Linked DNA regions of Prochlorococcus marinus XMU1406. The protein of the gene in region 1 interacts with the protein of each later gene in a pairwise test. Links are inferred from orthologs where the notes say so. Each region holds a gene or a part of one and is shown in the gene's direction. Other genes may lie near its edges.

Region 1 (15,383 bases):
AACTCTCCTTGAGAGCCTGCATTTGGTTGAAAAGAAACTGATTTTAAACCAACAATATCACTTATCCATTTTTCTAGGTCAGAAATGATTTTTGAATAGCCTTTAGTTTGATCTGGTGGGGAAAAAGGATGAATAGAAGATAAATTAGCCCAAGAAACTGGATTTAATTCTGCTGCAGAATTTAACTTCATGGTACAGCTTCCCAATGGCATCATCCCATCTACCAAAGAAAAATCTTTTTCTGCAAGTCGGAATATATATCTCATTAATTCAGTTTCACTTTGGTAATTTGTGAATATATCTTGCTTCATCCATGCACTAGATCTCAAAGCTAAACTTTCAAGATTAAATACTTTATCAAATTTTATATGCTCTAAATCTTCTACTTTTTCTATAAGGTTTGCTATGAAAGTCAAAATATCTTTGATTTCTTTTTCATTACTAAGCTCATCTAAAGAGATCCCAAAGCCAGTTGAATTTTCAATAGTTGATCCCAGCGGCAAAATTCTTAAGTTATAGCCATTTTTTAAAGCTTCATTATGGATCCTCTGGGAGTGCTCAGAATAAACATCAACACTATCAAATCTAATCCCATCAGGAATATCAAAACCTAAAGAAGCTAAACTTGATTCTAAATTTATTCTCAACTCCACTAATCTCTTAGCAATTTGCGTTAATCCAGAGGGTCCATGATAAATAGCATAAAAAGAAGAAATTATGGCTAACAAAGATTGAGCAGTACAAATATTACTAGTGGCCTTTTCCCTTCTAATATGTTGCTCTCTTGTTTGCAAAGCTAGTCTTAGAGACTTTTCTCCATTTTTAGATAGAGTTTGCCCAACAATTCTTCCGGGTATCAACCTTTTATATTTTTCGCTACAAGCAAAATATGCTGCATGGGGGCCACCAAAACCCATTGGAACTCCAAATCTTTGCATACTGCCCACTGCTACATCAACACCAAATTCAGAAATTGGTTTAATCAAAACTTGTGCCAGTGGATCAAGACATGTCGTAACAATAATTTCTGATCTATGTGCTTGGGATATTAAGAATGTCGGATCATATAATTCCCCATTTTTACCAGGTAATTGCAACAACATTCCAAAAACATCATCATGATTAGGAAGATTACTTTGAGTAAAGCGTTTTAAGGATATTCCCAAAGGTTTTGCTCTGGTTTGTAGAACATTAAAAGTATGATCAAAAACATTTGATTCCACTAAGTACACTTTTGAAGATTTATTTTTTCTTGCGGAAAAACTCATGGCCATAGCTTCTGCAGCAGCAGTACCCTCATCTAACAAAGATGCATTGGCGACAGGGAATCCTGTTAGTTCACAAACAATAGTCTGAAAATTAAATAGAGCTTCTAATCTTCCTTGTGCAATTTCTGCTTGATATGGAGTATAAGACGTGTACCACCTTGGATTTTCAAGAACATGTCTTTGGATTACTTTAGGCATGTGATTGTCATAATAACCAAGGCCTATTAGTGATCTCATTTTAGTATTTTTATTCGCAATCTCTTCTAATTCATTTAAAGCCTCAATTTCTGAACAACCTTGGGGCAATATTTCTGAAGATTTATCTTTAAGCTGAATATCTTCAGGAATAACTTGATTTATAAATTGATCAATATTATTAAAACCAAGCTTGTTCAACATAATTCTTTCATCATTATCTCCTAAGCCAAGATGCCTATCTATAAACAAATCAGACCCAAATTTGGATGTCATATTAAAATATTTTTCTTTAAAATAGCTCTTTTTAAAAAGTTTGCCTTATTTTGGTACAACCTTTGTTTGATATTCCTCAGAAGTCATCAAATCAGCAATTGATGCTTTTGATTCTGGTTTCAAAATGACTAACCAACCGTCTCCAATCGGATCATTCTGTAAAAGCTCAGGGTTCTCAATAACACTTTCATTTACAGATACTATTTCCCCTGAAAAAGGCAGATAGACTTCCTCAACCGCCTTAACTGATTCTATTGTTCCAAAAGTCTCGCCTTTCTCTAAAGTCGCCCCTTGATCAGCTAATTCAACAAAAACAATATCTCCTAATTGATCTATAGCGAATTCACTAACTCCAATTTTTAATAATCCATTTTCTTCCAAGACATATTCATGAGTATCAGCATAGTTGAGGTTGTCTGGAAACTTGTAAGACATGATTAAGTAGATAAAGGAAATAGAGAATCCTTTGAAATTAATTTTTCCTCTAATAATTCAGATAATAATCGAATTAATGCAATTTTGATGTGAGCTATGTGAGAACCACCTTGAACAAAAATATTGTAAGGATCTCTTAGAGGGGCATCAGCAGAAAATTCACTTGTACTACCTTCAATAAATGTACCTCCTGCCATTAATAATTTTGAATCATATCCATCCATTGATGATGGAACAACATTCAGAAAAGAATCTACTGGTGAAGAATTTTGAAAAGATTGACAAACTTTTTGTACCAAATCAGGATTATTCAATCTTACTGACTGAATAAGATCAGATCTATAAGTTGCTGGCTCTGGTAAAACCTTAAATCCCAAATTTTTAAAGACTGCTGCAACCATATCAGCCCCTTTTAGTGATTCGTGAACAATTTGTGGTGCTAAAAACAAACCCTGCAAAATTAATCTTCCTAGTCCAAAATTTATTCCTGCAGAAGAACCAATACCTGGTGAGGTTAATCTAGAACATGCCATCTCAACCAACTCTGCATCTCCTGCAACATAACCACCAGTAGGAACAATTGTTCCTCCCAAATTTTTAATCAATGATCCAGCAATTATATTTGCCCCTTTAGAAATTGGTTCACTATCTTCAACAAGCTCCCCATAACAGTTATCAACAAAACAAATACAGTTAGGATCAAGAGAATGAATAAGACTACAAATTTTCTCTATCTGATGATTCGTAAGAGACTTTCTCCAACTATATCCACAACTTTTTTGTATGAATACTAATTTGCATGAATTTTCTTTAAAAGAATGAACAATTTTTTCTTCAAAAGAATCAAAATTATCGCAGATATTTATTTGCTTATATTCAATCTCAAAATCTTTAAGTGAGCCTTTTCCTCCTCCCCTTATTCCTATAACTTCTTCTAACGTGTCATATGGTTGTCCTGTAAGAGATAACATTACATCTCCAGGTCTAAGAATTCCAAATAAGACAGAACTTATTGCATGCGTTCCACTTACAAATTGCATCCTCACAGCTGCCTTTTCAGCAACAAACAATCTTGCAAAAACCGCATCAATTTTTTCTCTAGATATATCATCATGACCACTACCAGAAGATTGATTGAAATGACTAGTAGAAACTTTTTCTTCCTTAAAAATTGTCAAAATATTTTCCAATTTCTGGAAAACCTGATTGGACCTTTCTTGGAAAACTTTACTTAAACTCTCTTCGACAGAAAGAATAGCGTTTTCAGCCAGTTTTAAGTTATTGTTTAGCGTCATTTATTATGAAAATTCATGTTATTTTCAGAAGCTATATTTCTTAATTCTGCGAGGAAAGCATTAGGTCCCCTACCCTGAAAATAAGAAAGTTTTTTTGAAGCCTCATATAAATCAAGAAGTTCTCCATCTAATTCTTCTGCTGTATAATCTCTAATTCCTGCTATTACCTCAGCAAAACGTTCTCTACGGGCAGATTTATGGACAGCATAGGCTTCCATTACATGAATTTTACATGATCTCCAAGCCTTATTCTGACAAAAATGCACTGAAAGAGCATCACTTAAAGCAGAGGCTTCTTCATCTTCTATGTACCAGTCAAAAGATGAAGGTAGAGATTTTAATCCTGAAAATATTTCGAATAACTCCCCGGCCGACAATGGATTACCAGAATCATTTTTTAAGGGTAATGCAGACTCTTCCAAAGATTTCCATAACTCTGGGTAATCACTTTCAAAACGATCCCTGATTTTTTCAATACCTTGATCAAGAATCGTATTAACTTGAGCTAAAGCAAGAAAAACTTCAGGCCCTGGCGAAGATAACTTCCCATTCCTAAGATTAGAAATTTGCGAATTATGAACTTTACCTAAATCAAGAACTTCAGAAAGTAATGGCAAAACTCTGTGAGACCATCCATTCCGTTCATGCCAGAGGTGTATCAAATGAGCCATAGCCCTTCGACCTCTAGATAATTTATCGCGATATCCGAGACTCACAGATAATTAAACTTATCAATAGTATAGTATGATAATATTACATATCGGTAATTTTGAAAATAGTATTTCAATATCATGAATTCAGTAATTTTCCAAGAAACAGCAAAATTAAAAAAACCTGTTCCAGCTGAAAAAGTTATAGAACTTTCAGAAAAATTACTGGAACCTTCCAGTCATTCAAAAAGATATCCTCCAAGACTACATCAAACGTGGGGAACAATAGTTTTTATGGTTTCAATTCATATTCTTTCTCTTGTAGCTATACAACCAAAATTTTGGAGTCTCCCTGCAGTCACTTCATTATTATTTTTTTACTGGGTAACTGCTTGTTTAGGAGTTACTCTTGGATATCACAGATTGTTATCACATAGATCATTCATTGTTCCAAGATGGTTAGAAAGATTTTTTGCTACCTGTGGAGCTATAAGTTGCCAGCATGGTCCAATAGATTGGGTAGGTTTACATAGGCATCACCACTCTTTTTCAGATACTGAAGTAGATCATCACAATAGTAAAAAGGGGTTTTGGTGGAGTCATATGGGTTGGATGTTTAAAGACGTTGAAGCACTAAAAGCTGTTCCAAAACTAAGTGCAGATTTAATCAAGGATCCATACTATAGATTTCTAAATAAATATTTTTTATTCTTACAAATTCCTATTGGACTTTCTTTGTACGCAATAGGTCAAAAATTAGGAGTTGGAGGATGGCCTCTAGTCCTTTGGGGAATTCCATTGAGGCTTGTGGTTGTTTATCACGTAACTTGGCTAGTCAACTCCGCGACGCATTGTTGGGGTAAAGCACCATTTGAAAGTGGTGATTCATCTAAAAACAATGCGTGGGTTGCTGCATTAACATTTGGAGAAGGTTGGCATAATAACCATCATGCATTTCCCAATTCGGCAAAACAAGGATTATTTAGAGGTCAGATAGACATAACATGGGAACATATTAAGATTCTTGCGAAATTTGGTCTTGCAAAAAAAGTAAAGTTACCCTCTAGGTCTTATTATTAACTATATTGTTCAATATTTTCATGGCTAAAAGAGTACAAGTCGCATTAACTGAATCAATCGCATCACTAGGTAAAGAAGGAGATCTAGTTGAAGTAGCACCTGGATACGCAAGAAATTTTCTATTACCTTATAACAAGGCAATGAATGTAACACCAGCAGTCCTTAAACAAATTGAAAGGAAGAAAGAAAAAGAAAAAATCGCTGCTGATAAATTAAAGCAAGAAGCTTTAGATTTCCAAACTGCATTATCTACAATAGGTAGGTTCACTATCAAAAAACAGGTTGGAGAAGATGGAGTCCTTTTTGGAACTGTTACCAACGGGGATGTTGCCGAAGCGATAGAAGCGGCAACTAAAAAAGAAATTGATAGAAGAAACATTACTGTTCCTGATATTCATAATTTAGGTTCCTTTACTGCAAAAATAAAATTACATCCAGAAGTAAATGCAGAAGTAAATATTGAAGTAACAAGTTAATCAATTTGTTGCATTATTTTGAAAAGTAGCCAGAGTATATATCTAAGCAATTAAAGATATGGTTTCCGTACCTTTTCCAAATAATGGGCAAAATAAAAATTTTAAAAAGGATTTTAATAGTGAAAATTCTGGATTAGTACCTCCTCAAAACGTTCAAGCAGAGGAAGCAGTTCTTGGTGGCATACTTCTTGATCCAGATGCGATCGGAAGAATTGCAGACTTAATTAAACCTGAAGCTTTTTATATAAATGCCCATCAAGAGATTTATAGAACAGCATTAATGTTGCACACCCAGGGTAAACCAACTGATTTAACATCAATGAGTGCTTGGTTAGCAGATAATGGATCATTAGAAAAAATTGGAGGAAACAGCAAACTGGTAGAACTAGTTGAAAATGTTTCCTCTACAGCTTCCATAGAACAAGTTGCTAATTTAATTAACGACAAATTCATGAGAAGGCAACTTATCAGATCTGGAAATGAAGTGGTTCAACTAGGTTTTGATCAAACTCAAGATACTAATGAAGTTCTAGATAAAGCAGAGCAAAAAATATTTGAAATCAGTCAAGAAAAACCTTCAAAAGGCCTGACTCAAGCAGCTGAAATCCTTACAAGTACTTTCAATGAAATAGAGTCAAGATCATTAGGTACTTCAGTAGCTGGTATTCCGGTAAATTTCTACGACCTTGATGCGATGACTCAAGGTTTTCAAAGAAGTGATTTAATAATTGTTGCTGGAAGACCTTCAATGGGGAAAACTTCAATAGTTCTTAATCTGGCTAAAAATGTTGCACAATCTCAAGATTTACCTGTGTGTGTATTTAGCCTTGAAATGAGTAAAGAACAGTTGACATATAGATTACTCTCTATGGAAGTTGGAATCGAGAGTGGCAGGCTAAGAACAGGAAGATTACAGCAAGATGAATGGCCATTACTTGGAGAAGGTATCAATTCATTAGGTCAATTACCAATATTTATAGATGACAAGCCTAACTTAAGTGTTTTAGAGATGAGATCTCTTTGCAGAAGATTAATAGCTGAACAAAAAAAAGAACTTGGATTAATTGTGATTGATTACCTCCAGTTGATGGAAGGATCAACCCCTGATAATAGAGTGCAAGAACTTTCACGAATAACTAGAGGTCTTAAAAGCATGGCCAGAGAATTAAAAGTACCAGTAGTAGCTCTATCTCAGCTTAGTAGAGGGGTAGAATCTAGAACAAATAAAAGACCAATGTTAAGCGATCTAAGAGAATCAGGATCTATTGAACAAGACGCAGATTTAGTATTAATGATTTATAGAGATGAATACTATAATCCAGAGACTGAAGATAAAGGAATTACAGAAATCATTGTCACTAAACATAGAAATGGACCTGTAGGAACTGTTAAATTATTATTTGAACCTCAATTTACGAGATTTAGAAATTTAGCTAATTAAATCGATCCTCAAATGCAAGATCATCACTCAACAAATGAATCTTTTGACGTCATCGTTATTGGAGGAGGACATGCAGGATGCGAAGCAGCTATAACAACTGCAAAATTAGGATTTTCTACAGCCTTATTTACAATCAATTTAGATAGGATTGCCTGGCAACCTTGCAACCCTGCTGTTGGCGGCCCGGCAAAAAGTCAATTGGTACATGAAGTTGATGCATTAGGTGGAATTATTGGTAAATTAGCTGATGAGACGGCTATACAAAAAAGAATATTAAATGCAAGTAGAGGTCCAGCTGTATGGGCATTAAGAGCTCAGACAGATAAAAGAGAATACTCAAAAAAGATGATTGAAATACTACAAAATACAGATAATTTATCTTTAAAAGAAGCAATGATTACTGAACTAGATATCGCAAAAACTGAAGAAATTGGATTGAACTCAAAAAAAATCTTAAAAAAAAGAATAAAAGGTGTAAGGACTTTCTTTGGTAGTTATTATTCAGCAAGATCAGTTATCATCACAGCTGGTACGTTCTTAGAAGGAAGAATATGGATAGGAAATAAATCAATGTCAGCTGGTAGATCGGGCGAACAAGCAGCAAAAGGTCTTACTCAAAATTTGCACGAAATTGGTATCAAAACAGAACGTTTAAAAACAGGAACTCCAGCAAGAGTTGATAAAAGAAGTATCATTTTTGATGAATTAGATATTCAACCAAGTACTGCAGCAGATAAATATTTTTCGTTTGACCCAGATATAAAAAATAATATGCCCCAAGTTAGTTGTCACATCACAAGAACAACTACCAAAACACATCAACTAATTAGAGACAATTTACATTTAACTCCTATTTACGGCGGTTTTATTGATAGTAAGGGGCCAAGATATTGTCCATCAATTGAAGATAAAATCGTCAAATTTGCTGATAAAGAATCACATCAAATTTTCTTAGAACCAGAAGGAATTAATACCCCTGAAATATATGTACAAGGATTTTCTACAGGTTTACCCGAAAATATTCAATTAGAACTTTTAAGGACCTTGCCTGGATTAGGTGAATGTAAAATGTTGCGACCAGCATATGCTGTAGAGTATGACTATATACCTGCAACACAGCTTCAAACATCACTCGAAACGAAAGAAATTGAATATTTATTTAGCGCCGGACAAATTAATGGCACTACTGGTTATGAAGAAGCAGCAGCACAAGGATTAGTCGCAGGAGTCAATGCGACAAGAAAACTAAACAAAAAAGACCCAATAATCTTCACTAGAGAAAGCAGTTATATAGGAACAATGATCAATGATTTAATTACCAAAGATCTCAAAGAACCATACAGAGTTCTCACTAGTAGGAGTGAATATAGGTTAACTCTTAGAGGAGATAATGCAGATAGGAGATTAACACCATTAGGCTATCAAATAGGGTTAATTAATGAGAAAAGATGGTCGGCCTATCAAGAAAAAATGAAACTCCTCAAGGAAGAGAAATTTAGATTAAATAACACTCGTTTAAAAAATACCGATGAAATATCAAAAAAAATAGAATTAGAAACGGGATCAAAAATCAAAGGCTCAACAACTTTGAAAGAACTCTTAAAAAGACCAAACTTTCATTATTCAGATCTAATTAAATATAATTTGAATGAGAGAAATCTAGGTTCTTCAATACAGGAAGGTGTTGAAATAGATATTAAATACGAGGGTTACCTTAAAAGACAAAAAAACAACATTGAACAAATAAATCGTCAAAGCTGTAAATCTCTGCCTCAAGAAATAAATTATGAAAAGATAGATACATTATCTTTAGAAGCTAGAGAAAATTTGAATAAGATAAAGCCAAAAAATTTTGGTGATGCTTCGAAAATTCCTGGAGTAAGCAAGGCTGATTTAACTGCATTACTTGTTTGGCTAAAAATAAGAGAAATAAAACAAGAAAAGGCAAATATTTTTGTCGAAAAAAAGTTATCATCTTAAAAGCATTCCGTCTGAGCACTGAATAATAAACTTTTTAACTCACCAAAAATTTTATGGGAAGAAAAAGCCTCTACTTTTTTAGTGAAAAATTCATTACCAAAAATATCTGGTCCATGGAAATTAATGCTGCTTGGGGATGGAAGTCCCACTAGACATTTACAACTTTTAACTAATCAAGAGACGAAAATTAAATTAATTTCAATGCGATTAGATCCTCTATTCATTGAAGAAGGTCCTAAAGAATTAAATCAACTAAATGGACCTTTAATTAGAAGACAAGTTTGGATTAAAAACAATAATAAAAACCTAGCATGGGCTGAAAGTTGGTGGAATGCAGAACAAGTGAATGAAAATTTAAAAGCCAAAGAAGAACCAATTTGGAAGAATTTGACACAAGACAGATCAGAATTGTTTAGAGAAGTTGACCGAATTTCACTTGTTAATTCAAATTGGTTAGAGGATCAATTTTGTTTTAAAGGTCCATTCTGGTCAAGAAATTATAGATTTTTTCGAGACAAAAAGCCCCTAACAATTATTAGAGAAGTATTCAATCCACATTTAGAAACTTTATTAGGCTATTCAGGAATTAAAGAATTTACGAAACTATACTCTTCTTCTTCTTGATCTTGGAAGATTTCTTGATTTTGATTGAACTTGTTGGTTTGATTGATCTATCGAAATATTATTCTCTTTTTCTGAAGCTCTTTGCCATCTTTCAACTTTGAAATCCATTTCATCTGGCCAATCTTCGTCATTACTATATTTCGCATAAGGTAATTTTTTTTGCTCAGTTGTCTGTAAATTTTTTGGTTGCCTTAGAGATATTGCTTCTAAAGGTCTTTTTGATTGCTGTTTAGCAGATTCATAAGAATTTGATTCTCTGGAAAATGTCTTAATGTCGCTTTTATCATCGTAAAAATTCTCATCATTCCAATCATCATTATCTTCATCAAAAAATAAATCCACTTTTTCAGATACCCATCTTCCTACTTTTTTAACACTCTTACTTGTTATTCCTTGAAAATCTGAATTCCTTCTTTTTCCTGGCCTAGCACCAGATACTCCATCAACAAATTGTCTTCCAGTTTCGAAAATTTTATCGACCTGTTTATCAACAATATTTTTATCAAAACTATTTCTAAGATTTCTAATTCTCCTTGAATCCATAAATTATTATGCTTTTTAAAATATAAATTACATTAAAAAAATAAATAATTCCAAATATAGAAACAAAAACACATCTTATATTTTTAATCAAACAAAATTAAACACTTTTTATTCCATGATCCATTAAAGAAATTTACACAACATTTTTTACAGGCAATATTCTTTATCCTTTTCCTGTAGAAAAATTTCTCACCACAATTTTGGCAAGTTCCTATATATTTTAATTCTCTCCTTTCAATAGGAAATGAATGCCTCACAGAAATTTGAAAATTCTTCTCTTTCTCATTAATTTCATTCATCTTTTCTAAGAAATTTGGACCATGTATCTCATTTTTTTTTAATATCCTATCTACCCATGCGTGAATCATTTCATGACATAAAGTACTATTTATTTCACTAGGAGATAATTTACTCAAAATAGGTTTCGATAAGATAATTTCAGAATTGACAAGACCGTTAATTCGTTTTCTTTTATAAAAACCAGCAGTAGTTTTTAATCTATTATCACTCCATCTAACCTTTACTAAAGGTTGATTATTAACCGCTAGAGAATTTTCAAAATATTGGCTATTAAATTTATGAAATAAAGGTAAAAGAGGAATTACAGGCATTATGGATTAAAATTAGTATTATTTTGACAAAAAAAGCCATCAAAAACGATTTCTTTTCTTAAAGTAATAAAAAACTCAAATCAACATGGATGCAACACTAGTTAAAGATATCGGAATTAAAGCATTATTAGTTGGCGGAGCTGTACTAGTTTCTTTTTGGACTTTTAATGCAGTCAAATTAGTTATAAGCGCTAGAGGAATTAATCCATTAGTAAGAAAGTTTTTTGATCAAATAGCTGCTGGCAGAATTGATGCAGCGTATGGTTTGACTACAAAAACTTATAAAACTCATGTGAAGCGCCAAGACTTTCTGAAATTTTTAGCTAGTTTAAACCTCAATAAATACAGAAATTTAAAATCAGGAAGACCTAGAGTCCAAGAAGATCAAATCATAATAACTTTGAATTTAAAATCAGAAGATAAACAAGATGAGCTGCCATTAGATTTTACATTCGCAAAAACAGACAATGATTGGAAAATAGACAGAATAGCAAAAGTGAATTAATAATTTCTTGTGAGGCAAAAAGAATTGTTTAAAGAAGAGATTATACATCAATTAGAATTACACCCAAGTAGATTAGATAAAGAAAAAATCATCTCAGAAGCAATGGAACAAGGTCTAGATGATTTTTTTGAGGGAATCCGCATGGCACTTGATCCATTGGTAACTTTTGGTGTAAAAATTGTTCCTGAAAAAGAGAATGAAAAAAGTCAAAATTTTTTATGGAAAGATTTTAGAGAATTAGCAAACAAGCTTATTCAAAGAGAACTTACTGGTCACGCTGCTCGCGATGCAATTATTATGGCTATGGAATCTGCCACAAAAGAAGAGTGGAATGGATTTTATAGACGAGTTTTAATTAAAGATCTTAGATGCGGTGTATCTGAAAAAACAATCAACAAGATAGCCAAGAAATTTCCAAAATATGCGATTCCTATTTTTTCTTGTCCTTTAGCTCACGACAGTGCAAATCATGAAAAAAAAATGATAGGAAAAAAGCAAATTGAAATCAAATTAGATGGTGTTCGCGTCTTAACAATAATTAGACAAAATAAAGTAGAAATGTTTTCTCGTAATGGAAAACAATTCCATAATTTTGGTCATATTATCTCAGAAATAGAAAAAGTCCTAAAAGAAGATCCTGCACCTCATGACTTAGTCCTAGATGGTGAAGTAATGAGTGCTAACTTTCAAGATTTAATGAAACAGGTTCATAGAAAAGATGGTAAACAAACAAAAGACGCAGTTCTTCACCTATTTGACTTATGTCCCCTTGAAAAATTCCAAAAAGGGAGTTGGAACACTAGTCAAACAGCAAGAAGTTTACTAGTAAAAGAATGGGTAGCAAAACATTCTATGCTTCTAAGACATATAAAAACACTTGAATGGGAAAATGTAGATCTCGACACCATTGAGGGACAGAAAAGATTTGTAGAGCTGAATAAATCTGCCGTGGAAGGTGGATATGAAGGAGTAATGATTAAAGATCCTAATGCTATTTATGAATGTAAAAGAACACACAGTTGGTTAAAAGCAAAACCTTTCATTGAAGTCACTTTAAAGGTTGTATCGGTTGAGGAAGGCACAGGTCGCAATAAAGGTAGACTAGGGGCTGTCCTAGTAGAAGGGGAAGATGATGGCCATGAATACAGTCTTAGTTGTGGAAGCGGATTTAGTGATATCCAACGTGAAGAATATTGGTCAAAACGGAATCAACTTATTGGTCAACTTGTAGAAATCAGAGCTGATGCTAAAACGAAATCCAAGGATGCGGTGGCTTTTAGTCTTAGGTTTCCAAGATTCAAATGCTTTAGAGGATTTAAAGCTGGAGAAAAAGTTTAAATTTTAAAAAATAATATTCAACAAAGTAGTCAATGAAAAATGTGGTTTTTAAGTAAAAAAACTAAAAATCTTGGCTATAAAATGTCAGAATAATTATAAGGACTTTTTGAGAGACTTATGACGAAGAAAACAGTTTTCAACTTTATCAAAACGCCTTGTGGACAGGCAAAATATATCGAATTAGAAGCCAACAAAACTTTACTAGGTAAATTAAGGCTTTTATGGTTTATCTTAATTGCATCTATTAGAGATTGGAATATTAAAGAGTAAATTCTTAGGAGTTTTCAAAATATTCCCTGGAGTATTTAGCTGAGAAATATACAACTAAAAAAGTTGAAATAATTCCAACAATAGTCATATATAAATTATTTGGTGATTGCACATTTTTTAGCTCCTGGATATTTTTTGCCAAACTACCTATGGAGCAATAAAGAAAAGTTCCTGGAATTATTCCAAGAAGACCAAGAGCGAAATCTCGAAATTTAACATTATTTAAACCATAAAAATAATTAAGAATACTGAAGGGAAATATCGGCGATAATCTAGCTAAAAAAATTAATTTAAGTCCGCCTTTTTCTACTACTTTTTCCATAACACTTAATTTTGGATAACGGCTAAAAAGATTTTTTAGCTTTTTTGAAAAAAAACTTTTTGATACAAAAAAAGCAACTGATGCTCCTATGGAAGCGGAGAAAAAAACTATAATTGATCCTAAATATGAGCCATATAAAAAACCTGATAATAAAGATAACCAAGAAGCTGGAAGTATTAATAAAACAATTAAAATATAAATGCAAACAAACGAAAATATCCCAATTCCAGTATTAAAAAAAAAAGACAAATTATAAATATTTTCAAGAAATATATTCATTCTCAATTCAAAAGTTCGAGTTTTTTAGTAATTCTCTCCATTTGTACCGAACCCTCATTTAATTTAAATCTACATTCATCAACAATATCTTTTGGAGCCTTATCCACGAAATTTTTATTAGATAATCTCTTATTTAAATTATCTAACTCAATAGTCACCTTTTTTAAATCCTTGTTTAACCTTTCCTTTAATGCATCTATATTTACAAAATCCTGAAAAGGTAAGTAAACCTCTAAATCACTAATTATCCCAGAAAAAGATTTAGCAAACTCTTTTTTATCAACATCATTAGGTTTAAAAATAAATACTTCAGAAGATTTAGTTAAGGTTTGAATATCATCAACTAAAATTTTTAAAAAATCAATCAATTCATCATTATCTGAAATTAAGTAAACAGGAACTTTTTCTGATGGCTTGAGGCCTAATTCAGCTCTCAAATTTCTAATCAATCTAATAATTTCAAAGAGTTGCTGAAAGGAATTATCAAGCTTATTATCAACAAATTTATTTTCTTGGGTTGGCCATTTTTGAAGAGATAATAATTCTTCATCTGGTTGAAGTTGCAGTACATGCCAAAGTTCTTCAGTAATGTGCGGCATAAAAGGATGAATCATCACCAAAATATCATTGAGCACTTTTATTAAAACCTTTTCAGATATTTTTCTATTAATAGTCTCTTTATTATTAAACCTTTGTTTAGCAAATTCTACATACCAGTCACAAAAATCATTCCACGTAAATTCATATAGTAGTTTCGCAGATTCTCCCAATTTATATTCTTTCAACAAAGCAGTGACCTTTGTATTTACCTTATTCAGTTTAGATAAAATCCACTTATCACATAACTCTAAAGAAGTTTCATCACTGTCATTAAGCGAATAATTATTGTTAGAAGTTTTATTAATTAATGCAAATTTAGTTGCATTCCATAATTTATTCGCAAAATTTCTTGAAGCTTCAACAGTTGAAGATGTATCTTTTTTTCGATCAAAATCAAGCCGAATATCTTGTCCAGCTCCTGCAACTTCTCGAATCAAAGCAAATCGCAAAGCATCAGAACCATATTTATCAATTAATAGTATTGGATCAATACCATTTCCTGAACTTTTACTCATTTTTTTATTATTTTCATCTCGAACTAGACCATGAATATAAACATCCTTAAAAGGAATATTATTCGTAAAAGTATTCCCCATCATTGTCATTCTGGCCACCCAGAAGAAAATAATATCAAAACCCGTTACAAGGACACTATTTGGATACCATTTTTTAAAATCGGGGTCATTTGTATTTGGCCAACCAAGGGTTGAGAAAGGCCATAAACCACTTGAAAACCAAGTATCCAAAACATCTTTATCACGAACCAATTTAATATTTAATCCAAATTGTTTATTAGCTTTGATTAAGGCATCCTCTTCATTTCTTGCAACGACATATGGAGTATTTTGTTCTATTGTGTCTTGAGAGTCATTTAAAACGTACCATGCTGGTATTTGGTGACCCCACCATAATTGCCTACTGATACACCAATCATTGATATTCTCTAACCAATCCTTATAAACTTTCTCCCAGCGTGAGGGAATAAACAATGGTTTTTTAGAATCAATTTCATTAAGACATCCTTGAGATATTTCATCCATTTTCAAAAACCATTGTGTTGATAATAAAGGTTCAATTGGCACCTTACCTCTATCAGAAAAAGGAACAGTATGTTTATAGTCCTCTATCTTTGTCAAAAGGTCTAAGTTATCCAATTCTTTGATGATTTTCTTTCTAGCCTCATATCTATCTAAAT
Region 2 (15,344 bases), on another replicon or contig:
TTGCAATATCTCTTTTGATTAAAGCCATTAAATATGTAGGTGCTTTATATCTACCAGGTAGACATCTATTTAAAGTTTCAAGATGACTCCAACACACTGTCTTTTCTATATCTTTCACTGAGTTCCCTTTTAAAATTAATAGTCTAAGCGCTTTGCAAAATAAAGGATAACCTGCTTCTAGTTCATCTATATTAAGCTTTGCTGCTGACATAGATCAAAGATGAATTATCAACTAATAATCTATACAACCATGGTGCACAATTGGTTCATTTTTTAAATTTCTCAATAATTAGAAATTAATCTAAAAATGCGACGCAATCTATTTCAACTAAAACTCCTTTTGGTAGAGATGAAACTTCCACACAGGCCCTTGCAGGAGGATTCTCTATATTAAAAAAATCACTATATATTTTATTGACAATTTGAAAATTACTTAAGTCTGTTAAGTAAATAGTTGTTTTTATCACATCCTCTATTTTTGCTCCACCAGCTTTAAGAACCTCTGCGAGATTTTTTAAAACTTGAATAGTTTCCTTCTCTATGTCACCTAAACATGTTATTTCATTTAAAGCTGGGTCTATAGCAATTTGACCAGAACAATAGATAAAATCCCCAGCTTTTATCGCTTGATTATAAGGTCCTACTGGATCTGGAGCCTTTGATGTTTTAATTACTTGTTTTGGGGACATTTGTTTAAAAAGATACCTATCCATTTAAACCCATAAATCTTTATTTGCTCTTAAAAAAGTAAATTCTTCTAAATTTTTTGCTCTTAAGAAAAGGTTTATTTTCATCTCTTCATTAAGTAAAAATGGAATTGTCAATTCATTAATAGAAAGTTTTTTTTCAACTTCCGAAAGTTTATTTTTTATTGCTTGATCTTTTGGCTTGAGATTCAATGCCCACAATATATTTGCCTTTGTATATTCATGTGCACAATATATGAGAGTATTTTTTGGTAAAGATTTGATTCTTTCTAGTGAAGAATACATTTGTTGATAAGTTCCCTCAAAAATTCTTCCACAGCCTCCAGAAAATAATGTGTCACCAATAAAAAGAACGGGATTTTCCCCATTCAAAAAGAAGGCTATATGTGAGTTTGTATGTCCTAATACTTCAATTATTTTTATTTCTTCACCTAAAATATTCAAAGTTTCTTCATCTTCTACAGATACATTCTGAAAAGGTATTCGCTTTTTTTCTTTGGAGGAAGCAATCACCTTTACATTTGGCCATCTTTCAATAAGAGACTTCGTCCCTCCAATATGGTCTGAATGATGATGAGTTTGCAAAATAGCTTCTAAGTGAAAATTGTTTTCATTTATGTATTTAATAACTGGTTCGTGAATAGATGGATCTACAACCACAACGGATTTATCTTTTACCAACAACCAAATGACGTTATCACTTAAAACTTTAAGTCCGATTATTTTTCTAGCTTTATTAAATTCCATTGTTAACTTAGAATGAATAATCCTTGGAAGAAATTGATCTATGTTTACTATAGCTTTACCAAAAGGAGCTCTGTTAAAAGATTCAATTTCAACTTTTAAAAAAGCTGGGTTAGATTTCTCTGATGCGTTGGACGAAAATAATAGATCATTAACCTTTGAATCAAATTGCAAACGGGCAAAAGCTTTATTAGTAAGGAATGGAGATGTGCCTGTTTATGTAAGTTATGGTCAGGCTGATTTGGGTATTGTTGGGTATGACGTTTTACGAGAATCTGAATTAAAAGTCGCAAAGTTATTAGATTTAGGATTTGGTGGTTGTCATATGTCGTTAGCGGTTAAGAAAAATAGCAATTATTCAAAACCAACTGATCTTCCAGCGAATTGTAAAGTAGCAAGTAAATTTATAAAAACAGCAAGATCTTATTTTGAAGAATTAAATATTCCTGTAGAAATAGTTCATTTGACAGGATCAGTCGAGCTTGGTCCTATTACAGGTATGGCAGAGGCAATTGTTGATTTGGTAGCAACAGGAAAGACTCTTAAAGAGAATGGTTTAGTTAAAATAGATGATCTTTATTACTCGACTGCAAGACTAATTGGAAATCCTTTATCTATGAGGTTAGATGATAATCATCTCAGAGATACAATTTTATCAATAGAATCAACTAATGCTTTATAAAAGATTAACTAAATGTTTTTTAAAGATTTTAGAAGGATTAAAAAGTTAGGTAAATATTTAACTAAAGATAAAAAAACAATCTATCTAATCTTGATAGTTTTGTTACCTGTTTCTTTCTCTGGAGCTATTCAACCATTATTAGTTGGTCAAGCAATTACTCTTCTAAAGAACGAAACAACAGATGTTTGGCTAAGTAGAACTATCTTTGGGCAGTCAATAAATGCCATAATCCTAACTTTATTTATAACTGTATTATTCAGATTAGTTCTGCAGGGATATCAAACTTACAATATCCAAGCAGTTGGACAACGTTTGACAGCGAGAATAAGAAGAGAACTTTTTGATCATTCAATATCTTTATCTCTTAGGTATCACGATAAAATGCCTGTAGGTAAATTATTAACGAGATTAACAAATGATGTTGATGCTTTAGCCGAGGTTTTTGGGAGTGGGGCAGTAGGAGTCATTGCTGACTTCGTTAGTCTGATAGTAATTTCTTTGACAATGCTGTCAATTGATCGAGGGCTTGCCATTTTATTACTTTTGACTCAAATCCCAGTTTCATATTTTATTATTTGGCTTCAAAAACGTTATAGAAGAGCCAATTATCAAGTAAGGGAAGAATTGTCTCAACTCAACTCTGATTTTCAAGAGAATCTTCAAGGTTTAGAAGTCGTTCAGATGTTCAGAAGAGAGGCTTTCAATAGCAAGAAATTTTCCAATACTGGAGTTGCTTACAAGAAAGCAGTAAATGGAACAATATTTTATGACAGTAGTATTTCGGCGTTTATAGAATGGATTTCTCTTGCCGCAGTTTCCTTGGTTTTGGCAGTTGGAGGATATCTTGTTACTTCTGGAAATATTGGTTTAGGAACATTAACAACTTTTATTTTATATTCCCAAAGACTTTTTGAACCTTTAAGGCAGCTTGCAGAAAGATTTACTCAGATCCAAGGAGGTTTAACAGCTGTAGAAAGAATAAATGAATTATTGGATGAAGAAATACAGATTAAGGACACTATTTCTGCAAAACGTTATTTAGAAAATGCTAAAAATGTAAATAAGAAATTTAAGGGCAAAATTGAGTTCAAGAATGTTAATTTTTTCTACAACGAGGGAGAACATATTATAAAAAATTTATCTTTCATGATCAATCCAGGAGAGCATGTGGCTTTCGTAGGACCAACTGGTTCAGGTAAGACTACCATAATAAGACTTTTATGTAGATTATATGAACCTCAATCAGGTCAGATTTTAATCGATGATATAGATATAAAAGATATTCCTATAGCAACCCTTAGAAATATGTTGGGAGTAGTTCTACAAGATACCTTTATCTTTAGTGGCAATGTTGCTGATAATTTGAAACTAAATTCCAACATAGACAATCTTGAATTAGAAAATATTTGCCACGAATTAGGATTAGACAATTTGTTGAAAAAATTACCAGAAGGTTTGAACACCTTACTAAGAGAAAGAGGGGGGAATCTCTCTTCTGGAGAGAGACAACTTCTTTCAGTAGCTAGAGTAGCGATAAGAAATCCTATTGTTTTAATAATGGATGAAGCAACAGCGTTTATGGATCCCTCTACAGAGGCTACATTGCAGAAAGATCTTGAGAGAATTCTGTCAAAAAGAACGGCATTAGTAATAGCTCACAGATTAGCAACTATTGAAAGTTCTGATAAGATTTTAGTCTTAAAAGCGGGATCATTAGTTGAAGAGGGAACACATAGTGAATTGAGAATGAAAAAGGGTTTGTATTTTCAGCTTTCTGAGCTTCAACAAAAAGGATTCGCCAATTTTTAATGATTTTTAGAAACCAAGGATCGTTAACAAAACAATCAAACAGCATATCAAACGAAGAGCTGATAGATCTCTATGGTTTAAATACTTATGAGTTTACTCAAACAAAAAAGGAAGAAATATTTGTATGTAGTAAAAATAAAGATTTAGATCTAATAGAACTAGATCAACTTTTGCAAACTGTTGGTTGGAGTAGAAGACCTATAAGAAGAGTTAAAAGAGCTTTGGATTACAGTATTTTGGTGGTTGGGTTATGGCGTCATGATGATAAATTCCCCAGATTAGTAGGATTTGCGAGATGCACTGGTGATGGAATTTTAGAAGCAACAGTTTGGGATGTGGCTATTAACCCTGTCTATCAAGGACTTGGATTAGGGAAAGAGCTAATGAAATATATCCTGAAAGAATTAAAAAATGTTGGGATTTCTAAAGTAACCCTTTTTGCTGATGCTGAAGTGGTTTCATTTTATAAAAGACAAGGTTGGGTTTTAGAACCAAGAGGCTCTAAATGCGCTTTTTGGTATGCAAATTAATCATTTTTTGTAGTAGTCAAAATATATAGATTTTAATGATTCGCCTTTTAACCATCTTCTTCTAAAGTGCCAGTTCTTAATTGCTTGGAGAAAAATATTAGTTTTTTCCCATTTCCTTGAACTTATAAAAATAGGTGAATTTAATTCTTTTAAATCTTTTTTATTATTTAATCTCCTTAAAAAATCTACATCTTCCATCAAAGGTATCTTTCTAAAACCATTATTCTTGAAATAGGTAGTTCTATGAATTATTAAACCTTGATCACCATAAGGTTGTTTAAAATATTTACTTCTAAAATTTACAAGAATTTCGAGGACTCTATAAATTTTCTTTTTGTGATCAATTTTAAATTTAAAATAGTAAATACTATTCTTATTTCCCTTTAAAAGTAGATTTGTTTTTCTAAACCAATCATGAGTTAATCTTGTGTCTGCATGCAAAAATATGAGCCAGTCTCCTTTTGAATTCCTAGCTCCAATATCTAATTGTAAACCTCGATTCCTTTCTTTGGATATAAATAGTTTCGCTCCATAAATATTTGCTATATCAATAGTTTTATCTTCACTACCACAGTCAACAATAATAATTTCTCCGTCTTTATGAATAGTCGACAAGTCTGAAAGTAATAATGGCAAATTATTAGCTTCATTGATAGTTGGGATGATAATTGAGATTTTAGACAAGTCGATTACTTTCTATTTTCAATATCAATAATTGTATCTATATCTATTTTTTTATCTAAAAACTTAAATTTCAATTTTGTAGAAGCAAAATTATCAATTGTATTTTGAAGAACATTTTCTGTCCCCCACTTAATGTTGATAAAAGGTAAATATATATGCGATGACATTATTTTTTTTGATAAACCAATAAGCCAATATCCTCCATCATTAGATGGTCCTAAAATAAGATCATTTTGTTGAAGCTCTTTTAGAGTATTCAATAAATCTTGATGGCATAAATCTGGAAGGTCAGTACCAATAAAAATAATATTTTTGATCTTATTTCTAGCAAAAAATTTTTTGTTGATAATTATTTGCCTTTTCATTTTTTCTCCCAAGCACCCTTTACCCTGTAAATTAAATTTTTTGATGCCTAATTCTCTAGACCACCTTTTACAATTACCTACCCCCAAACCAGATATAGCAATAGAAATATCAAGTAGTTTATTTTCTTGGAGAAATTTTGCGACTGAAATAGTGTGTTTGGTCATCACACTTTGTACTTTTGCAGAATTACTTTTACCTATATCTTTTGATAATCTTGTTTTGCATCTTCCAAAACCATGCCATTTTGCCATGATAACAAGTAATGCTTTATCCAAGACTTTAGTGAGATTTAAAATAATTATATGCCTATTAAAAAATATAAAATTTTTCTTTATAAATTTAGTTTATGCTTTGTTAAGTAATTTTAAATTTGTCGTGATCTTGTGATTTGATAATGGCCAATTATTAAATTCCAACTAGATTAATAATCTAGATAATAAAACTTTGCAAGTAACAAATCCTATTTGGGCGGAAGTTCAACAATTACTCCAAAAAACTTTAAGTAAGCCTTCATTTGAGACATGGATAAGGCCTGCTAAATTTAACTGTTTTGAAAATGGCATATTGACCTTAATCGCTCCGAATACATTTTCCAGTGATTGGTTAAGAAAGAATTATTGTGAAACTATTGAAAAAGCTGCAAAAGAAATCTGCGGCCATGATGTAAAAGTTGTTTTTAAATCTGAAACAAATATCAACAGCGATTTAACAAATGAAGAGAAACCTAGCGAACAGAACTCTAATCATAAAACAAGATCTTTTTCTAGTGTTAATCAAAATAATCCTTCAAAAAATCAATTCAAAAATCCTAATGGTTTAAATTTACGTTACGTATTTAAAAGATTTGTTGTAGGTCCAAATAGTAGGTTGGCTCACGCCGCAGCTTTAGCCGTTGCTGAATCTCCTGGGAGAGAATTCAATCCATTATTTATTTGTGGTGGAGTCGGTCTTGGGAAGACTCATTTAATGCAAGCAATCGGCCATTATCGAGTAGAAATAGATCCAGAAGCAAAAGTTAAATATGTATCCACTGAGACTTTTACTAACGATGTTATTAGTGGTATTCGTAGAGACGGAATGACAGCTATTCGAGATAAATATAGAAATGTAGATTTGATTTTAATAGACGATATACAGTTCTTAGAAGGCAAAGAGTATACACAGGAAGAATTCTTCCATACTTTTAACGCTCTTCACGAATCGGGAAGTCAAATAGTTATTGCAAGTGATAGACCCCCAAATCAATTATCGGGAATTCAAGAGAGATTAATTTCTAGGTTTTCAATGGGTATGACTGCAGATATTCAACCACCTGACCTCGAGACGAGGACAGCCATTCTTCAGAAAAAGGCAGAACAAGAGAGGATGAGTCTTCCCAGAGATTTAATTCAATTTATAGCAGGAAGATTCACTTCGAATATTCGAGAGTTGGAAGGAGCATTTACAAGAGCTGTTGCATTTGCATCAATAACAGGCTTGCCAATGACAGTCCAATCAATTGCGCCAATGCTTGATCCGAATAGTGTTGGAGTAGTTGTTACTCCAGCACAAGTTATTAATAAAGTGTCAGATTTCTTTAAAGTTTCTACTGATGAATTGATTAGTTCAAGTAGGAGAAAACCAGTAAGTCAAGCCAGGCAAATAGGCATGTATCTTATGCGACATGGAACAGATCTAAGCCTACCAAGAATTGGAGATGAATTTGGAGGCAAAGACCATACAACGGTTATGTATGCTATTGAACAAGTTGAAAAAAAATTGTCTATAGATCCTAATATTGCAAGTCAAGTTCAAAAAATAAGGGATTTACTTCAAATAGATTCAAGAAAAAATCTATAGCTTTACTGTTAAATAGAAATAAAATTTCTTGGATCTTGATCATATCTATGCTTGAAAGGTATCTTATCTATTTCATTGATATCACTAAGCGATTCAATTTTATTTAATGATTGCCTTAATAACCTTGCTGAAATAATTGGCATATCTCTTGGAACTGAGATTCTATTTTTTAAGTATTTTAGAGAGATTCCTGAAAGTTTCTTAGGGATTAATACTTCACCTGTGATCATATGGGTCAAAGCTGATCTCAATGATTCCTCAAAGGATTCTTTATCGTATGGGTTTACTTTTAGTAAATTGTCTTTATGCTTCATAACTCTTTTAAGAGCAAATTTTGCGAAATATTTTGAATCATAATTTTTATTTAATTCATAATTACCTAGACCCTTCCCAGTATCTATTAGCTTAGAGAAAGTAATCTGTTGTTCATTGCTTTCTTTATAACATCCTCCCATTTGTGGTGGTAAATCATGAGAATGAGTATGAAAATCTCCTTGAGTGCCTCTATAAGCACTTTTCCCTTCAAAAAGGGTAAGCCAGTTATCTATATGACGGTAATTAGATCTTAAATTAAACCCTTTATAATAAATCAATGATGCATTCATTCTCTCCATATAGGGAATAAAAATTATATCTCCAACACCAGGTTCTATATCACCAGTATTAGATACTGATGGATCAACAAACCCTGATTTTGATCTGCTTAAGATTTCATCGAGTTTAGAAATTGATTCTTTAAATCTTTTTTTTCTAAAAGAGTTATCTATAAAATTAAAGCTTTCTCGGCAAAGCCAATTACACCAGGATCTGAAAATTTCTCTTTCTAATTCTCGAATTTTAATAAGGTGACTAGATGTTATAAAAGATCCAAGTGCTCCAAATTCATTTTCTAAAAAAGCTATGATATCGTCGCTTTCAGTTATAACTTGGCCTTTAAATTCAATTGCAGGTAATTTCCCCGATCTGACTTTTTCAAGAAACCAACTTTCTTTTTGACCGTAGCAAAACATATTTATTTTTTTGACTCTGTATGGAATTCTCTTAAATTCAAGCCATAACCATATCTTCTGACAGTAAGGACACCAAGAATGCCTATCCCTATATAGGGTAACTAATACATCATTTTCACTATGCCCAAATAATCTTAAATTTGCGTAAGAATTATTTATACCATTGACTCTATCAAGATCTTCAACTTCAAATTTATTTAAATCATCCCATGTCAAAATCCCATTCATTTTTTGAATTAAAGCTATAAACTAACGTTATAATAATTGATTAAAAAAGTCTTGGAATTTGAATTTGATTTAATTGTTGTTGGCGCTGGATCTGGAGGACTCGCGGCAGCTAAACGTGCGGCTAGTTATGGAGCAAAAGTGGCAATCATAGAAGTAAACCAAATAGGAGGAACTTGTGTGATAAGGGGATGTGTACCTAAAAAATTGATGGTTTATGCGGCTAAAAGTAAAAAAAATATGGATTCTTCTGAAGGATATGGATTAAAAAATGAAGGTATTAATTTTGAATCAAATATTTTATTGAAGAATGTTAGAGAGGAGGTTTCTAGATTAAGTAATTTACATAGAAATTCTTTAGAAAAAATTAATGTAACTGTTTTTGAGGGATTAGGAAGATTTAAGACTCAAAATGAATTAGAAATTATTTGTCCAAAAACTGAGAAAATTAAAAATAGAATAAGTTCAAAGAAAATTCTTATTTCAGTTGGAGGTAAACCAAAGAAATTGAATATTCCTGGGATAGATTTAGCATGGACTAGTGATGATATTTTTGAATTAGAGAAGTTTCCTAAATCATTATTAATAGTTGGAGGAGGATATATTGCTTGTGAATTTGCTTCTATTTTTAAGAATTTAGGTATTGAAGTAACACAATTAATTAGAGGTCAACATTTACTTAATGGTTTTGATGAGGATCTTTCTTTATGCCTAGAGGAATCACCTACTTTTGCTGACATAAACATAATCTCCAATTCTCAATTAAAGTCTATCAAGAGAGTAAATGGAAATCTGGAATCTTCCTTAGACTCAGGTGAGAAACTACTAACTAATAATATCCTTCTTGCTACAGGTAGAGAACCAAATCTTTTACCTTTAAATTTAGATTTTTTAAATTTAAAGATGGATGGCCAATATTTAGATGTTGATGAACTTAATCAGACAAGCAACTCAAATATTTTTGCTGTTGGCGATATTATAAATAAACCAAACTTAACTCCAGTAGCAATAGAACAAGGGAGAGTTTTTTCAGATAATTTTTTTAATGACCAAAAAAGAAAAGTAAATTATGAGAACATCCCTAAGGCCGTTTTTACTATTCCAGAAATTTCATCAGTTGGCTTAAGTGAGAAAAAAGCTATGGAGATTTACTCTGAAAAAAATATAAAAATCTTCAAATGCAAATTTACCCCTATGTCTAATACTTTTAAAGAGAATAAATCAAAATGTATGTTGAAAATTGTAGTTCATAAGTTAACTGACAAAGTTCTAGGATGTCATATGTTTGGAGAAACATCATCTGAGATTATTCAAATGGTATCAATTTCATTAAATGCAGGGATAACAAAAAAAGACTTTGATATTACTATGGCTTTGCATCCGACTATCTCAGAAGAGTTTGTGACTATGTATGGCTAAAATTATGAATTAGAAAATTTTAATTTTTCTTGAGCAAATATAATTACTATAATTAGTGAAAAGTAAATAAATAAACCTATCCTTAATTCAGAAAGATAATTAAATCCATTCAAGAAAAGTATCTTATCGAGAATGTAAAAAATATAAAAATTAATCAAAATAAATCCTTCAATTCTGGTGATTTTCCCTTTGCTCCAGAAAATCGGCAAGCATGCAAAGGTAGTTAAAACCATAAAAGGTAAGTCAACTTTTATTAGACTTTGTTCAATTACTAAACCTTTAAATCCTGAAAAAATACTACAACTTCCAAGGATTAGTAGTTGATTGAGCAAATTACTTCCTATTACATTCCCAATCGCAAGATCTGTTTTGCCTTTAAATGCTGCAATTATTGAAGTAACTAATTCTGGTAAAGATGTTCCGGTGGCGACGATAGTTAAACCAATAACAATTTCATTTACACCCAAAAGAGTAGCGAGAGTTTGCGAACCATTTACTAAAATGTTTGATCCAAGGCTTAAAAGAATTATTCCCAATATTATCTTTAGTAAAATATTAAACTTCCCTTTATAGTTACCTTTAAATTCTTCTATCTCTGGTTCAGCATCTTTTGTCTCCTCTACTTGCTCATTGATGGTATTAATTTCCCAGATTGTATTTAAAATTAAACAAAATATTAGAAAGACCCCTGCTTGCAATGTTAATAAGCCTGTTGATGACATAGCCCAAACAGCACAAGAGATAGCCATCAATAGAGGCACATCTCTTCTAACTATTCTGCTTTTTACCTTAAGAGGTGTTATCAATGAGCTTATACCTAAAACAACGAGAATATTGAAAATATTGCTCCCAATTACATTGCTTGCCGCAAGCGAATCACTGCCTTTTAAAATTGAACTTAAACTTACCAACAACTCAGGAGAGCTTGTTCCAAGAGAAACTACTGTTAATCCAATTACTATTTGAGGTATTCCTAAAATTAAAGATAAAAATATGGCCCCTTGAATAAAAAACTCTCCTCCAGCAAAAAGTAGAACTACTCCTAAAATAATTTCTATTATTGGAAATAAAAAATCACTCATATTTAGGCTTTTATTTGGATAATAAAAATTTTCATAATTGGTTTATTACTATCCTCGAATATCTATAATTTATTGTCAATTTTAATTTGCTGTTAAAATTGATTAAATAGAAAAAATTTTGAAGACTTTAACCATAATAAAACCTGATGATTGGCATTTACATTTAAGAGAAGGTCTTGTATTAAAAAATATTATTCATTTTACTTCAGAAATTTTTGGAAGAGCGATCGTTATGCCAAATACTAAAACCCCCATTACATCATGTGAAAGCGCTATTTCTTACAAAAAATCTATTGTTGAAGCTTTACCAGAAAGTTCTAAATTTGAACCATTAATGACAATGTATCTTACAGATGAGACTGATAAAGGCGAACTAATAAATGGTTTTAAAAATAATGTCTTTTTCGCAGCAAAATTATATCCTGCTAATGCTACAACAAATTCCAGCCATGGAGTTAGGAAAATAGAAAATCTATATAAGATCTTTGAATCAATGCAAGATTCTGGAATGCCTCTTTTAATTCATGGGGAAGTTACTGATTCTGAAGTAGATGTATTTGATAGAGAAGAAGTTTTTATAGATAAAGAACTCTCTCAAATAACTAAAAGATTCCCAAAATTAAAAATCGTTCTAGAACATATAACCACCTCTTATGCAGTGGATTTTGTTCAAGAAAATAATATTGGAGCTACTATCACTCCGCATCATTTGCATATAAATAGAAATGCAATGTTTTTTGGAGGCTTAAATAGTGATTTTTACTGCTTACCAGTTGCTAAGAGGGAAAATAATAGACTCGCTTTAAGGAGAGCTGCAACAAGTGGAAAAGAATGTTTTTTCTTGGGAACTGACTCTGCTCCACATCTTAGAAAGTGGAAGGCTTTTTGCGGATGTGCAGGTATTTTCAATTCGCCAGTAGCAATAGAAAGCTATTTAACAGTATTCGAAGAGGAAGATGCTCTGGATAATTTTGAAAAGTTTGCAAGTTTGAATGGCCCTAATTTTTATAATCTCCCCCCAAATAAAGAAAAATTAAAATTAGTTTCTAAACCTAATAAAATTAAGGAAATTATTGATGTTGTTGAGGAAAAAAATATTGTCGGACAAATAAAACCATTTCATGCAGGTGAAACTTTACAATGGCAAGTAGAAGGGATATTAAATTAAAAAAATTCAATTTAATCTGACAATTAAAAGTGTAAATATTCCAATTTTTCTTGGTTAAATGTGTTTCTTTCGGCTACGATTGAATAGCGCAAATTACTTCGGGAGTGTGGCGGAATTGGTAGACGCGCCGGACTTAAAATCCGTCGAGCGATTTAGCTCGTGGGGGTTCAAGTCCCCCCACTCCCATTATTTATTTTTAGTTCTGACGATAACTTCCAATAGTTGTTATGTTTTAACTAAGCAACCATAAATCACAATGGAAAGTTTTTTCAATAATTCATTCGCCACTTTAATTGCTTATATTGGAATTTTTTCTATCTATTTATTGGTTATTCCATTATTACTATTTTACTGGATGAATAATAGATGGAATTTTATGGGCAAATTTGAAAGATTAGGAATTTATGGCCTTGTATTTCTTTTCTTCCCAGGTTTAATTTTATTTTCTCCATTTTTAAATCTCAGACTAAAAGGAAGTGGTAAAGGGTAAATAATTGACTAAAGGTAAAGTTATACAAATAGGTTTATTTATTTCATTAATAGGATTAATTAGTTATAAATTTGCAACGCAAATTGATATCGATAATTTTACATCAACTACTCTCTCAAGTTGTATCTTGATTCTGATTGTTATTACTTGGGTAGCATCTTATGTTTATAGAGTTGTAAATGGAAAAATGACTTTTATGGAACAAAGGAAGCGTTATAGAAAAGAGTATGAAAAAGTTGTAAATGATAAACTAGAAACCAAATTCAATGCATTGTCAAAGGAAGAGCAGCAAAAACTAATGGAAGATTTAGAAAAAAATCCATAAATTTTTCATAGAAAAAAATCCAAAAATCATGAAAGATAACAAAATGCAAATTATTAAAAATGAATCTTTATCTAAGGTAGATGAGAAGTTTTGTGAGTTAAAAAAAAATAAAAAATTAGCTTTGATGCCTTTCATAATGGCTGGGGATCCTAATATTGAAATAACATCTGAGATCTTATTAAAGTTACAAGAAAATGGAGCTGACCTTATTGAATTAGGCATCCCATATAGTGATCCACTTGCAGACGGACCTGTTATTCAGGTGGCTGCCTCTCGCGCCTTGAAAGCAGGTACTAACTTAAGGAGAGTAATTACACTTTTAGAGTCTTTAAAAGGTAAATTAAAAATACCTATCATACTTTTTTCATACCTAAATCCTTTACTATGTTTTGGCTTTGAACAGTTTTGTGAGATGGCATCTAATGCTGGAGTTTCTGGACTAATAATTCCTGATCTACCTTTAGAGGAGGCTAATGAATTTTCTAAAAAAGTTAGTGACCATTCTATGGATTTGATTTTATTGGTGGCTCCAACTACTCCCTTTGAAAGAATGAAGAAAATATCCAATAATACAAAGGGCTTTACTTATTTAGTAAGTGTTACAGGTGTCACTGGTGAGAGAAACAAAATGGAAAGTAGATTAGAAAATCTTATTGCTAAATTAAAAAGAATAAACTCTAATCCAATTGCTGTTGGTTTTGGGATATCCACCCCTGAACATGTTAATAGAGTTCGTGAGTGGGGAGCAGATGGAGTAATTATTGGTAGTGCATTTGTAAAACGAATTTCTAGTTCAAGTAAAAAAGATGTTGTTGATCATGTGGGTGAATTTTGTAAAGATATGCGTTTAGCTGCTGATCAAAAAAAATAAATATAAAGAGAATATATTGATAAAAAAAACTAATTAGGAATTTAAAAAATTGAGTATAAGACTTATTTTTATTCTCACTAAGATTCCTCTGTAGGTAATAATCTTATTTGTTTTTTCCCAAGTTTAATTTCAAATTCATCGCCAGCTTTTAAATCTAAAAGTGCTGTATATGCTTTCCCAATCAAAAGATTTCCGTTTCCTTGAACTGTTGCGATATAACTTAGTTTTCTTCCGCCTTTGCCAATACCTACAGCTCCAGAGTCACCAAGATTAACTCCTTTTGCTTCTAGAAGTGCTTCATAAAATGCGGTAAAATTTAGGCGTTCACCCCCATTTTTCTTAGTAGAAACATATCCACAAGCTCGAACAAGGTCAGACTTGCTAACATCACCAAGCTCTTTAACTTTTGAAAGAAGATCACTACCAGTGAGCATAATTAATTAAAAGAAAGTTCTTCTTAATTAAGATAGCAATTTGTGTGTAATATATGCAATTATTGAGAATGTATTTACTCTATTATTTATCTTTAAGAATGGAAAAGTTTGTAGTTTTTGGAAAGTATTGTGAAGATGCAATCATAAAAAGGACTCCATTTCGTGAACAACATCTTAGTAGACTTAAAAAATTAAAAGATCGCGATATTTTAGTTACTTTAGGACCAACAAAATGTACTAAATATTTGTTTGGAATTTTTCAAGCTAATGATAAAAATGAATTAATTGATTTGATTGAGGAAGATATATATTGGGAAAAAGGTATATGGACTAATTATGATATTTACCCCTGGATTCAGGCTTTTTAAATATAATTAATAATATTTTTAGTATTTTATATTATTTATAAAAGTAAATTTATTTAAAAGAAAGTTTATAAAAATATTTTTTATTTGTAAGTTAATTTTTGATTATGTATAGATATTAAAACGATATTTATTAGTTAAAAGGTTAGTTTATAGGAGTGATATATTTCTTTGGAATCTCTTTGTTAACTTAGAAGATTATTTTTTATAAAAAGAGAATGTTTTAGTAAATTTTTATTTATTAGTGTCCTGATTTATCTGATTTACTAAAGAGTCTATATCTAATTGATTATATGGTGGTGCTTGCTTTGTCTCTGGATAATCATTTTTGATATTGTTTAACCAATTTTGTTCAATCTTTATAAGATTTTTTGCAATGTTGAACATACCACCTTTTTTATGTAATTCTTTGATTTTGAGAATAATCTCAGAGGTTCTGCTAGATTTAATATCTAATTCATTTGCTAAATCTTTTTGGTTTAATCCATGAGATTTCAACCAATCTTTAATGAAGGAGATGAGTTTTTTTTCTTCTTGTTGAGATAATTTACTCATTTAATAAAAAGGGAATAACTTATTAAGCTTTTTCTCTGC

Evidence for each region.
Region 2: the proteins of dnaB (region 1) and dnaA interact in binary tests that used the Escherichia coli proteins (3 or more experiments, as listed by UniProt). The link is inferred for Prochlorococcus marinus XMU1406 from one-to-one orthologs.

What each region holds. Positions count from the first base shown.
Region 1 is NZ_JAAORG010000003.1:523,519-538,901, forward strand. The notes cover bases 5,066-7,924. They hold dnaB (replicative DNA helicase), read left to right. Parts: upstream 5,066-5,733; coding sequence 5,734-7,116; downstream 7,117-7,924. Other genes in these bases: HA149_RS09280 (acyl-CoA desaturase), read left to right, coding at 5,066-5,199; rplI (50S ribosomal protein L9), read left to right, coding at 5,220-5,675; mnmG (tRNA uridine-5-carboxymethylaminomethyl(34) synthesis enzyme MnmG), read left to right, coding at 7,129-7,924. Also shown: gcvP (aminomethyl-transferring glycine dehydrogenase), read right to left, coding at 1-1,739; glycine cleavage system protein GcvH, read right to left, coding at 1,785-2,174; HA149_RS09270 (aminotransferase class I/II-fold pyridoxal phosphate-dependent enzyme), read right to left, coding at 2,177-3,469; HA149_RS09275 (hypothetical protein), read right to left, coding at 3,466-4,185; more of HA149_RS09280, read left to right, coding at 4,261-5,065; more of mnmG, read left to right, coding at 7,925-9,096; HA149_RS09300 (chorismate lyase), read left to right, coding at 9,145-9,720; HA149_RS09305 (RNA helicase), read right to left, coding at 9,700-10,263; HA149_RS09310 (SprT family zinc-dependent metalloprotease), read right to left, coding at 10,347-10,874; HA149_RS09315 (hypothetical protein), read left to right, coding at 10,960-11,379; HA149_RS09320 (ATP-dependent DNA ligase), read left to right, coding at 11,404-12,717; HA149_RS09325 (hypothetical protein), read left to right, coding at 12,835-12,987; HA149_RS09330 (TVP38/TMEM64 family protein), read right to left, coding at 12,992-13,588; HA149_RS09335 (valine--tRNA ligase), read right to left, coding at 13,591-15,383. UniProt on the Escherichia coli protein: The main replicative DNA helicase, it participates in initiation and elongation during chromosome replication. Travels ahead of the DNA replisome, separating dsDNA into templates for DNA synthesis.
Region 2 is NZ_JAAORG010000001.1:506,597-521,940, forward strand. What follows is about bases 5,344-8,163. They hold dnaA (chromosomal replication initiator protein DnaA), read left to right. Parts: upstream 5,344-5,966; coding sequence 5,967-7,361; downstream 7,362-8,163. Other genes in these bases: HA149_RS02945 (TIGR04282 family arsenosugar biosynthesis glycosyltransferase), read right to left, coding at 5,344-5,773; HA149_RS02955 (glutathione S-transferase), read right to left, coding at 7,370-8,163. Outside these bases: HA149_RS02910 (DUF3136 domain-containing protein), read right to left, coding at 1-211; HA149_RS02915 (Rid family detoxifying hydrolase), read right to left, coding at 297-689; gloB (hydroxyacylglutathione hydrolase), read right to left, coding at 714-1,454; hisG (ATP phosphoribosyltransferase), read left to right, coding at 1,495-2,133; HA149_RS02930 (ABC transporter ATP-binding protein), read left to right, coding at 2,146-3,942; HA149_RS02935 (GNAT family N-acetyltransferase), read left to right, coding at 3,942-4,472; HA149_RS02940 (TIGR04283 family arsenosugar biosynthesis glycosyltransferase), read right to left, coding at 4,473-5,156; more of HA149_RS02945, read right to left, coding at 5,162-5,343; more of HA149_RS02955, read right to left, coding at 8,164-8,599; gorA (glutathione-disulfide reductase), read left to right, coding at 8,651-10,015; HA149_RS02965 (calcium/sodium antiporter), read right to left, coding at 10,018-11,097; pyrC (dihydroorotase), read left to right, coding at 11,216-12,265; ndhL (NAD(P)H-quinone oxidoreductase subunit L), read left to right, coding at 12,522-12,755; HA149_RS02985 (DUF3007 family protein), read left to right, coding at 12,760-13,080; trpA (tryptophan synthase subunit alpha), read left to right, coding at 13,109-13,951; HA149_RS02995 (AbrB family transcriptional regulator), read right to left, coding at 14,029-14,385; and 3 more genes. UniProt on the Escherichia coli protein: Plays an essential in the initiation and regulation of chromosomal replication. Binds in an ATP-dependent fashion to the origin of replication (oriC) to initiate formation of the DNA replication initiation complex once per cell cycle.